3 regions of the Paraburkholderia sp. MM5384-R2 genome follow, and region 1 is predicted to be linked to each of the others. Evidence: riboswitches for the same ligand, from Rfam matches in the RefSeq annotation. Region 1 holds a riboswitch; each other region holds the start of a gene.
The links. A riboswitch is a leader RNA that binds a small molecule or an ion and turns the genes downstream of it on or off. The one in region 1 is predicted to bind cobalamin.
Positions count from the first base shown of each region.

Region 2: another riboswitch for cobalamin. It lies ahead of HDG37_RS06860 (TonB-dependent receptor domain-containing protein); the one in region 1 lies ahead of cobW (cobalamin biosynthesis protein CobW).
Region 3: another riboswitch for cobalamin. It lies ahead of HDG37_RS32325 (CbtB-domain containing protein); the one in region 1 lies ahead of cobW (cobalamin biosynthesis protein CobW).

Region 1 is NZ_JACHDI010000010.1:6,107-9,938, reverse strand. It holds gene HDG37_RS40045 (cobalamin biosynthesis protein) at 1-20, opposite strand, end outside; partial or broken gene cobA (uroporphyrinogen-III C-methyltransferase) at 96-833, opposite strand; cobalamin riboswitch at 1,028-1,288, opposite strand; cobalamin riboswitch at 1,369-1,647, shown strand; gene cobW (cobalamin biosynthesis protein CobW) at 1,849-2,940, shown strand; gene cobN (cobaltochelatase subunit CobN) at 2,955-3,832, shown strand, end outside.
Region 2 is NZ_JACHDI010000003.1:151,161-154,992, forward strand. It holds gene HDG37_RS06835 (SIMPL domain-containing protein) at 1-150, opposite strand, end outside; gene HDG37_RS06840 (EVE domain-containing protein) at 395-853, opposite strand; RNA gene ssrS (6S RNA) at 995-1,176, opposite strand; gene HDG37_RS06850 (cell division protein ZapA) at 1,243-1,557, opposite strand; gene HDG37_RS06855 (ATPase) at 1,554-1,913, opposite strand; cobalamin riboswitch at 2,133-2,397, shown strand; gene HDG37_RS06860 (TonB-dependent receptor domain-containing protein) at 2,488-3,832, shown strand, end outside.
Region 3 is NZ_JACHDI010000030.1:79-3,910, reverse strand. It holds gene HDG37_RS32340 (ATPase domain-containing protein) at 1-992, opposite strand, end outside; gene HDG37_RS32335 (hypothetical protein) at 1,190-1,630, shown strand; gene HDG37_RS32330 (histidine phosphatase family protein) at 1,644-2,264, opposite strand; cobalamin riboswitch at 2,335-2,482, shown strand; gene HDG37_RS32325 (CbtB-domain containing protein) at 2,524-2,745, shown strand; gene HDG37_RS32320 (CbtA family protein) at 2,757-3,497, shown strand; partial or broken gene HDG37_RS38885 (hypothetical protein) at 3,634-3,832, opposite strand, start outside.

The DNA.
Region 1 (3,832 bases):
CTGTGCAAGCGGCAACCGATGCCGACGCTCAGCGTTTTGATCGCGCGTCCGAGTCCGTGTCGTGTCGCGCTCGCTGCCAGTTCGTGAGCAACGCCGGCGTCGCGTTTGGCCGCATCACGCGCCAGTGCGAGCGACGCCACACCGCCGATCACGACGATCGCCGGCGAGCCGAGCCCCGCGCGCGCCACCGCCTCGGCGAACTCGCGAAGCGGCGCGAGCACATGACGCTGCTCAGGCCGCGTCGCCGACTCGATCGCCGCGCACGGCGTGTCGGCGGACATGCCGGCCGCGAGCAATGCGCGGGCGATCTCGCCGAGCCGGTGCATGCCCATGTAGATCACCAGCGTCATGCGCGTCGCGGCGAGCGCGGCCCAGTCCGGCTCGCCACTGCCGGCGCCGTGGCCGGTGACGAACACGACGCCCTGCGCGTGATCACGATGCGTGACCGCGATACCGAGCGCCGCGGGCGCCGCGATGCCGGCCGTGATGCCGTTGATCACGTCGACTTCGATACCCGCGGCCTGCAGCGCCTGCAACTCTTCGCCGCCGCGGCCGAACACGAACGGATCGCCGCCCTTGAGCCGCGCGACGCTGCGCCCCGCGCGCAGATGCCCGAGCATTTGCGCGACGATGTCGGCTTGCGGCGTCGACGGATGGCCGCCGCGCTTGCCGACGTACACGACTTGCGCGTCGGTGCGCGCGAACTGCAGCACGTCGGGATTCACCAGATCGTCGACGAGCACGACATCGGCCTGCGCGAGCGCACGGGTGGCCTTCAGCGTGATCAGTTCGACGTCGCCGGGACCGGCGCCGATCAGCCAGGCGCGCGTCATCGCGGCGTGCATGGCGCGCGCCATGCGGTGATGGAAGAACAGAAGCGGCGTGCGACAGCGCGCGCGGCGATGAATATAGAGGTCATGCGGAACTGCGAATCCGGGCACGCGCGATGCCGCGCTGCTACGCCTTCACATCCGTTCCCCGCGGATTCCGGCGGCCGGCGGCGCCACGTGATGCACGGATGCAATGCGGCACCGCCTCCGCGTCTGGCCGGTATCCGGGCTGGCGGCCTCATGCGCTTCGCCTTCCCGTCCCGGTTTGTGGATTCGCGGGACAGTGGCATCAAAAAACGCATGCGCGGCACGTCGGAATCGAAGGCGAATCGAATCGCGCGCCGCAGGTCGCTTACCGTTGCGGGGACAGCACAGGTTGAACGCGCGAGGCGCTGCCTGTTTCCCGTTTAACTGCACACGCGAGCGCATGTGCGGGCACCAAACGCGCGCATACGATAGCACATGGCGCCTTGCCGGATAAGCCTCGGCGGCGCTTTCCGGCTCGCTGCGTTGCTTGACTGCGCAAGGCCGCGGGCCTACACTCGCACGCACTTTGGGTGCCCGCGTGCGCGCTCGTGCGCATGCAGTTAAACGGGAAACAGGGAGCCACCTGCTCTGGAGCGGCTAACCTGTGCTGTCCCCGCAACGGTAAGCGAAAAGCGGTTCCGGCTTGATAGCCGGGCACCGCAGTGCCGGCTTCGATGTCCTCGCGCAAGCTCGCGTGGACATTTCACCACTGGACGAGAAACCACTCGGCCGGGAAGGGGAAGCGGCGCTTTCGCCAGCCCGGATACCGGCCCAACGAAACAGAACGACCGCCGCGGGGAGGCGGCGGCGCGTTCATGACCTCAGTTCCGCTTTCTGTATTTCCGTTGTCGCGGCCATGCCGTCGTTCGTCCCCGTGTCTGGTGATCGCTGGTACTGCTGCGCGTGCTTCATTCGCTCCATTCGCCAGCCGACGCGGACCCACGCGCGGACTTTCCGGCATACCGATCAACACCAAGGGATGGACCTCACGATGCAAACTCAATTGCGCAAGATCCCCGTCACGATCGTCACGGGCTTTCTCGGCAGCGGCAAAACCACGCTGCTGCGGCACATTCTTCAGCATGCGGGCGGCAAGCGCATCGCGGTGATCGTCAACGAGTTCGGCGAGCTCGGCATCGACGGCGAAATCCTCAAGGGCTGCGGCATCGGTTGCGATGAAAGCGGCGTCGAGACCGAAGGGCAATTGTATGAACTCGCGAACGGTTGTTTGTGCTGCACCGTGCAGGAAGAATTTTTCCCGGTGATGGAAAAGCTCGCGGAGCGCCGCGATGAACTCGATCACGTGCTGATCGAAACGTCGGGGCTCGCGTTGCCGAAGCCGCTCGTGCAGGCGTTCAACTGGCCGCAGATCCGCAATGGCTTCACGGTCGACGCGGTGGTGACGGTGGTGGACGGCCCGGCCGCCGCGAGCGGCCAGTTCGCCGATAACCCGCTCGCCGTCGATGCGCAGCGCAAGGCCGATCCGAATCTCGATCACGAGTCGCCGCTGCATGAGCTGTTCGAAGACCAGTTGTCGGCGGCCGATCTGGTGATTCTGAACAAGACCGATCTGATCGACGACGCGCGGCAGCATGAGGTCGAAGCCGCGATCCGCGCGGAGATTCCGCCGCAGGTGAAGATCGTGCGCGCGCAGCAGGGGCGGCTCGACCTGCATACGCTGCTGGGCCTCGAAGCGGCGTCGGAAGAGACGATCCACCTGCGTCATGACCACCACGGTTCCGCCGACGACCCCGATCATCACCACGATGAATTCGATTCGGTCGTCGTGCAGGCCTCGGTACCGTCGCGCGACGCGGCGCTCGCCGCCTTGCAGGCGCTCGTCGAAACCCACACGATTTACCGTGTCAAAGGCTTCGCGGCACTGCAGGGCGCGGCGATGCGTCTCGTGATCCAGGGCGTGGGCCGGCGCTTCGACAGCTACTTCGACCGGCGCTGGCAAGCGGGTGAAAATGGCGACGGCGCGTTGAGCCGTTTCGTGCTGATCGGCGCAGACCTCGACCAGCACGCGCTGCAACAGGCGTTCGACGCGGCGCTCGGCGCGACGTCGAACGCGACGGCATAAACGGGCGCACCAGCATGCATCTGCTGCGCACGACGCCGGGCGGCTTCGTCGACGATACGCAGGGCGTGATCCGCATCGATCAGCAGCCCGCCGAGATCGTCGTGCTCAGTTCCGCCGACACCACGCTGTCGCTGCTCGCGAGCGTGGTGCCGCGTCTCGGCGACGGCTTTCCGAGCGTGCGGCTCGCGAACGTCACGTATCTGCGTCAGCCTGCCTCGGTCGATTTCTATCTGGACGACGTGTTGCAGCAAGCGCGCGTGGTCGTCGTCGATCATCTCGGCGGCGAAACGTATTGGCCGTACGGCATCGAGCAGGTGGTCGCGCTCGCGCAGCGCAAACAGCAAACACTCGCGATGTTTTCCGGCGATCTGCAGGAAGACCCGAACCTGCTCGCGCGCAGCACCGCGAGCGCCGAGTTGTGTCAGCAGCTGTGGCGCTATCTGCGCGAGGGCGGTCCGCAGAACGCCGAGGCGTTTTTGCGCTGCGTCGCGTATCGCGCGCTCGACTGGGGGCGCGAACCCGATCCGCCGCGCGCGTTGCCGGCCGCGTCGCTGTATCACCCCGAGCGCGATACCCCCATCGTCGCCGACTGGCAGGCGCGTTGGCGGCAAGACGCGCCGGTCGTCGCGATTCTGTTCTACAAGGCGCATCTGCAGGCCGCCAATACCGCGGTGTTCGATGCGCTGATCGACGCGCTCGAAGCGCAAGGGCTCAATCCGCTGCCGCTCGCGATCACGTCGCTGAAGGATGCGGTGAGCCGCGATGTCGTGCAGTCGCTGTGCGCGCAACATGGCGTCGCGCTCGTGCTGAACACGACCGCGTTCGCCGCTTCCGCGATCGACGACCCCGAACCGCTCGCGCTCGCCGGCGACGCGCCGGTGTTCCAGGTAAT
Region 2 (3,832 bases), on a different contig from region 1:
TTCCGCGCTCGCCTGCGCATTCAGCGACAGCACGCCCGAAGGCTGCGGCATCATGGTTTGCGCTCGAGCGGGCGCAGGGTTCAGTGCGAGCGCCATAGGCGCGCCCAAGGCGAGCGCAAGTGCGAGGGACCGTGCGGTTTTTGTCGTCATGACTGGAATCCTTGTTTGAACAGGTTGTGCACGTTCGACGCGAGCGCCGGGTGTGGCGCGCGGTTTGACGGATGCGCTGGCGAAGGCATCGGCTTGTCGTCGAGCGGCCGGTTCGAGCTCACGCTTTCGTCGACCGATTAGGCGCGTTTTACCGACGCTTGGTTCCCCAATTAGTGCTTCGCCGCCGCATCGGAAACGATGACCTGGATGCGATCACGACAGGTGCCGCGTCGCGCGTTCGCCCTTAAACCAGCTGTTTAGTGATGAAGCGCCATTCGGCTTCGGTCACCGGCGTGATCGACAGGCGGTTGCCTTTGGCGAGCACGCGCATGTCCTGCAATTCGGCATGCTCGCGCAGCGCGGCAAGCGGAATCAGCCCGATTTTCTTCTTGAACACGACGTCGACGAGCATCCAGCGCGGCGTTTCCAGCGACGATTTCGCGTCGTAGTACGGACTCTTTTTATCGAACTGCGTAGGGTCCGGATACGCGGTCGACGAGACCTCCGCGATGCCCGCGATGCCGGGCTCCGGACAGCTCGAATGATAGAAGAGCACGCCGTCGCCGACCTGCATCACGTCGCGCATGAAGTTGCGCGCCTGATAGTTGCGTACGCCGGTCCACGGCAAGGTGCGATGAGGAGCGTTGGCGAGGTCGTCGATGCTTGCTTCGTCCGGTTCGGACTTCATCAGCCAGTAGCGCATGAATCGGAGTGAGCGTGTGAGATTGAACGAAGCGCTACAACAGCAGGCGCGTACGGAAAAGCCCCTGAAAAAGGCGCTCAAACGAAAAAACGACGACCAAAGAAAAACGGCATCGAACCGAAGTCCGATGCCGTTCCAGATAAGGTCCCCGCCTTAGCCGCTAGGCCGGCATCCTGAACCGAGGGTTCAGAATTGGTCGCAGTTAGCAACACTTCGGGTACATCAGACTGAGTGACGCGCACACCCGTGCTACAAATTTCCGCAACCGTGCACATGGCATTGGTTCAAGGAATGTATGACCTTGGCGAACCAGGCAGGGAAGCTAAACCGATGAAGCTACAACCCAAACCGTTCAACACGTGACCGATTCGAAACCGGCCCACTACTGCTTACTGCAAGCTGTACTGCTCGATCACAGTACCTAGCTGTTCGTTCATTTGCTGCATTGTACGCCGGATTTCTTCAGCAGGAAATGCTTCTCCGTGTCGCACGCTGCTTTGCAGCTTAAGCAGTTCCGATGCCAGCGACAGCGCAGCCATCACCGCGATGCGATCGGTGCCGCGCACGTTGCTGCCGCTGCGGATTTTCTTCATCTCGGCGTCGACGCGCGCGACCGCCTCGAGCAGCGCGCCTTCCGTTTCCGGCGAACAGGCGAGACGATAGGGTACTTCGAGAATCGATACTTCGATCTGCTTGGTGGTCATGCGCTTTCTCCGTGTCGGCTCACGTCGCTTTCCGCTTCCTCGTGTCCGGGCTGGGCGGACTCGAGCAGATCGAGCTGGTTATCCGGTTCGCTGCTCGCGCGTGCGCGCGGCAATTTTTCGAGAATCGCATTCAGGCGCACCTGAGCGTCGTCGATCTTGGCGGACAGCGCGTCGCGTTCCGCCTGCAGTGCGTCGCGCTCTTCGCGCAATTGCGCGAGTTCCGCATGCGTGGCTTGCACTTCGGCACGCGTTTGCGCGAGCTGCTCTTCGAGCGCGAGCCGCGCTTCGTTGTGGCGCTGGCTGATCGCAATCAGCTTGCCGATGTTCTGGGAGAGTGATTCGAGTTCGGTGAGCATGTGCTGCGTCCTCTAAAGACATCGCATTTTAGCGCGGAATATTACAGGTTCCGACAATTGTCTCGTTTCGAGACGTAACAGCATCGCTTCGTGCACGTTCGTTGGGTGTCGCGTCGTCGACCATAAGATAAAAACCGGCAATCAATCCGACAATAACCTGCATTCAACAGAACCGATTGCGCTCCGGTCGACCTTTCTTGACGCCCCGCGAGGTCGCTCCTAAACTTCCCGCACTCTGGTGCCCGCGCGCGCTTTTCGGCGCGCGCAGTTAAACGGGAAGCAGGGCGCGCGCGGTGCCAAAACCGGATGCGCGAACCTGCGCTGCCCCCGCAACGGTAAGCGACCGCATGTGATGTGCTCATGCAGGTCGGTCCTGGTCGCAAGGTTGGAAGTTCAACGTGCGAGTGTGCCACTGCGCGTCACGCGTGGGAAGGCGGATCGATGTGTCGTAGCCCGGATACCGGCCAGAAAAGAGGGACGTCCCCCCGCGAACACGCTAAACAAGGGGGCGCCTCGTGACGCGTCGGCCCGCGGGGAAGCAGGCCGCGCACGCTATCCACAGGAATGTCATCCCATGCTGTCCCCCATCGCCCGCGCAACGCTGCTCGCGTTCGCGAGCCTGCCGCTCGTCGTGCATGCGCAAAGCGCCGAGCCTGCGTCCGTGTCTGCGACGCCGTATTCGTCTTCATCGTCCGCCACGGATGCTACCGCCGCAAACGCTGCAATCGCTGCCAATGCCGCCTCCACCGATGCGCCGGGCAACGTGCTGTCGCCGATCGTCGTGACCGCGCAACGCGGACCGCAAGCGTTGCGCGATGCGATCCCGCAGACTACGCAGTTCGATCAGCAGGACATCGCCGACACGACCGCGACCGATCTGCCCGGCCTGCTGCAACTCGCGCCAGGCGCGCAAATCTCGCGCACGGGTGGCCCCGGTTCGACCACGAGCCTCTTTCTGCGCGGCGCATCGTCGACGCAATCGCTGCTGCTGATCGACGGCGTGCGCGTCGATTCGGTGAGCCTCGGCTCAGCTCAACTCGCACAAATTCCGCTCGATCAGGTCGATCACGTCGAAGTGGTGAACGGCAACGTGTCGGCGTTGTATGGCTCGGGCGCGATCGGCGGCGTCGTGCAGGTGTTCACGAAAGACGGCGGCGATCATCCGCCGCGTTTCAATTTTTCGGTCGGCTACGGCAGCTATCGCACGCAGACGCAAACGGCCGGCGTGAACGGCGCGCTCGATCAGGACGGCCGCACGACTTTCAATATTTCGCTCGCGCGCACGAAGGACGACGGCTTTTCGTCGCTCAATCCGCTCGAGGCGCCGAACGCGAATCCGAACGCAAACGGCAATCTGAACGAGAGCATCAGCGCGTCGCTGCGTCACAAGTTCACCGACAGGTGGGACGCGGGCGTCAGCTACTTCCAGTCGAACAACGACAACAGCTACGACAATGCGTACGGCGAGCCCACCGATCTGAACAATCTCTATAGCAAGGTGCGCCAGGTGTCGGTATTCGCGAACGGCAAGCTGACCGACCGGTGGACCACCCACTTCACGCTCGCCGAGGGCGACGACCGCAGCGTGTCGAACACCAATGGCATCTACAACGGCCGCTTCGATACCGACAATCGCCAGTACACGTGGCAGAACGATTTCGCGCTCGCCGCGAACCAGAAGCTGCAACTCGGCTACGAGCATCTCGACCAGACGCTCGACTCCGACACGTTCGCCGCGCCCGACCGTCACGTCGATTCGGTCTTCGCGGGCTACAGCGCGCGCTTCGGCCGCAACCAGATTCAGGCCAACGTGCGACGCGACCAGTACTCCGATTTCGGTGGGGCGAACAGTTACTATCTCGGCTACGGATTCGACATCACGTCGCGCTGGAAGGTAACCGCAAGCTATTCGGATGCGT
Region 3 (3,832 bases), on a different contig from region 1:
CTTTCGACGTGCGGCGCGAGATCCATGCCGAGCGTCGCGCAGCGTGTGAACAGCGTGCTGAGCGTTTCGTCGAATACGTAGCACGCGCAACGCTCGCCGCGTTCGAGTGCGGCAAGCAGGCACGACACGACGGTGGTGGTTTTGCCGACCCCCGACGGGCCGATGATCAGCGAATTGGTGCCGGGGACGAGGCCACCGCCGAGCAGCGCGTCGAGGCCGGGCGTGCCGGTGCTCATCGGGCTCGTGCCGAATTCGCTGTGATGCTCGGCGGCGACCAGGCGCGGATAGACGCGCAGACCGCCGGTGTTCAGCGTGAAGTCGTGATAGCCCTCGCGGAACTTGATGCCGCGCATCTTCGCGATGCGCAGACGGCGGCGATTGCCGCCGTAATCATGAGCGACGTTTTCGAGGCTGATCACGCCGTGCACGATGCTGTGAAGCTGAATGCCGGAGGTGCTGGCCGACGTGTCGTCGAGCAGCAGCACCGTGCATTCGCGCGTCGAGAAATGGTGCTTGAGCGCGAGAATCTGCCGACGGTAGCGCAATGGGTTCTCCGCCAGCAGACGTAGTTCGGACAGGCTGTCCAGGACGACGCGCGCCGGCTTCAGTTCGTCGACGTGCTCGATCACGTTGCGCACGCTTTCGCCGAGTTCGACCTCGGCCGGGTGCAGCACGGTCTGTTCGTATTGCGGTTCGAGCCCTTTTTCGGGCAGTTGCTCCAGTATCGCGAAACGGCTCAGATCCCAGCCATGGCTCGCGCCGATCGCGAGCAGTTCAGCACGGGTTTCGGACAGCGCGACATAAAGGCCGGTCTGCCCTTCGTGCAGGCCCTTGAGTAAGAATTGCAACGCGAGGGTGGTCTTACCCGTGCCTGGCACGCCCTCCACGAGGTACATGCGGTTCGGCGTAAGGCCACCGCCGAGGATGTCGTCGATGCCTTCGATGCCCGACGATATGCGGGCGGGGGTAGGGGCGGCGGTAGTGGTCGACATGATGGTTGAAATGACGTCGGCAGTGGCTTTGATCGAAACGGGCGCGATGTCGCGGCCGGTATGGCGCTACGCAATTTGTGTGCCGTCGTGCATTGCCTGCGTGCTCGGGCCTCGTGCGCATGGGCATGAAGCGTGCTGTTAAAGGTGGCTCCCTGCGAGTTTTTCTTCAGCAGCACTTGGGAAGCTTCACGCACACCATGAAAACCTATCGACTTTCCGCTATCGCGCTTACCGCGGCATCGCTCGTTGCGCTGCTGCCGGTCAGTGCATCCGCCGACGATAGCCCCACACCTTGCGGTGCGCTCAAACGGATCGTGGCCGCGGCGCCGGACGGCTTCGCCTCGCTGACACCCGACGACGGCAAAGGCGTTGCGCAACCTGATGGCGATGACGCGCAATGTTCGGCCGCGCATCGAAGTTTCCAGTGCACGTGGACGCCGCATCAGGCGGCGGGCTCGAACGCGGATGCATTGGAAGCGGTCGCGGCCGACGTCGCGTCGTGCCTGCCCGATGCAACGCACGATCAGAATTCGCCGGGACGTCAGCACTTTTATCTCGGCGCGAAGGATCGACGCACCGAAATCGCCCTGACGCCCGAGGGGTCCAACCGGTTGCGGCTCGTGGTGTCGGGCAGGTAAGCGGCGGTGCCGTTCAGGCGCTGGCGGCCGGCCACCACGACCAGCCGCGTCGCGAGTGGCGTAATTCGACGACCGACAGCGGCGCGATCTCGATGCGACAGAACACGGTTGGCGATGCGCCGAGGGCGTGCACGATTGCCGCTCGCAGCAGAGTCGTGTGGGTGATGGCGACGATGGTTCGACTGTGCGCAAAGGCCGCGAAGCTTGCTTCGTTGACGGCATTGCATGAACGCACGTCTGCCTGCTGCGCGTCGAGCCACTCTCCAACTCGCTGCACGAGTTGACCGAACGATTCGCCGCCGGGCGGCGCGGCGTCGGGCTCGCGTGTCCAGGCGGCGAGTTCGCGGGGCGTTGCGTCGGCAATGTCAGCGAGGCGCTGGCCGCGCCATTTGCCATAGTCGATATCCGCCAATGCGTCGACAGGCGTGGCGCTCAGACCGAGAGCGGCGGCCGTTTCGCGCGCGCTGGCGGCGGGGCTGGTGAACACGGCGCCGTCGGCGGGAAGCGCGAGACGCGGTCGCGCCGCTTCGGCTTCGGCGCGACCGCGCGCGTCGAGCGGATCGTCGGCAGGGAAGCGGCCCGCGCGCTGCGCGGCCGTTGCCGCGTGGCTCAGCAGTAATAGTCGCGTATCCATTCTTTGCGTTGGCGCTCCATTCGCACTTGCCTGCGAGGTTTCATCGGCGCGCGTTGCGAGGTAGCCCTCGCCGTCACGGAAGCCGCAGTTTAGCGCGTAGAATACTGACACTGCGAAGCACGGAAGCCGGTGAGAGCCCGGCGCGGTCGCGCCACTGTAATCGGCATTGCAATCCACAAGAGCCGAAAGCCAGACCTGAACTTCGCACCATTCCTCTGCAATCGACTTTCGGGGCGCGTCACCCCAGGAGATGTCCATCATGACCGAAGCTGTTCTTGATCGCGCCGCGCAACCGGCGGCCCAGCCCACTCCCATACCTTTGCGCGAACTGCTGCCGTGGGTCGTGTTCGGTGGGTTGCTGCTGTTGCTCGCGCTTTACTTCGTTGGTGCGGAACAGGGCGCGACGTCGCTCGTGCCCGGCATGTACGTGCATGAGTTCGTGCACGACGGCCGTCATCTGCTCGGCTTTCCCTGCCACTAACGGAGTTCGACATGGTAGGTAAATTGTTGGTGCGCGGGATGCTCGCGGGCATCGTCGCGGGCTTGCTCACGTTCGCGTTCGCGCGAATCGTCGGCGAACCACAGGTCGATCAGGCCATTTCATTCGAAGAAAAAGCGGCCGCCGCGCGCGGCGAGGCGCCCGAGCCCGAAATCGTGAGCCGTCAGACGCAGGCTGGCCTCGGCCTGCTGACTGGCGTGGTCACGTATGGCGCGGCATTTGGCGGCCTGTTCTCGCTGGTGTTTGCGTATGCGTATGGACGCGCGGGTACGTTGAGCGTGCGCGCGCTGTCCGCGTGGCTCGCGCTTGGCGCGTTCATCACGCTCGTGATCGTGCCGAATATCAAGTATCCGGCCAATCCGCCGTCGGTCGGTGATCCGGAGACGATCGGCACGCGCACGGGCCTGTTCTTTCTAATGATCGCGATTTCGCTCGCGACGATGGTGTTTTCGCTGAAGGTGCGGCGTCGCGCGGCGGCGAAGCTGGGTGCGTGGAATGGTTCGATCGTCGCGGGGCTCTTGTTCGTCGTGGTCATCGCGGCCGTGCAACTGTCGATGCCGGTCATCAATGAAGTGCCGGCCGCGTTCCCGGCTGTGCTGCTGTGGAAGTTCCGCGTCGCGGCGATCGGCATGCAGGTGGTCATGTGGACGACGATCGGGCTGCTGTTCGGCGCGATGGTCGAGCGCAGCGCTTTTATGCGTACGAATGCGCGGGTGACGATGAAGTCCGCCTGATTGTGACGGTGACGCGTGGCCGCGCAAGCGGCCATGCTTCGCGCGCAACGCGCGAGAATGGTTTTGGATCAAGCACTTGCCGCGGTTGTGGAGCGGTTATCCACAGCCTTGCAAACATTTTCTGTGGAAAAGCTGCTTAACGGCTTTTCGCAACTCCACTCATCTCTCCCTTTCGCCGCGGCGCTCCGGAGAATTCAATTGGAAGCCTAACTAATTCAGGTTGCACGCGGCGCTGCTCAATTTTTAAGCTCTTCAACTTTTTAAAATAAATTGTGAGACGGGTATTGACGTGTTGTCGACCGCTCTCCATAATCTCGTTTCTCTGCTGCAGACGC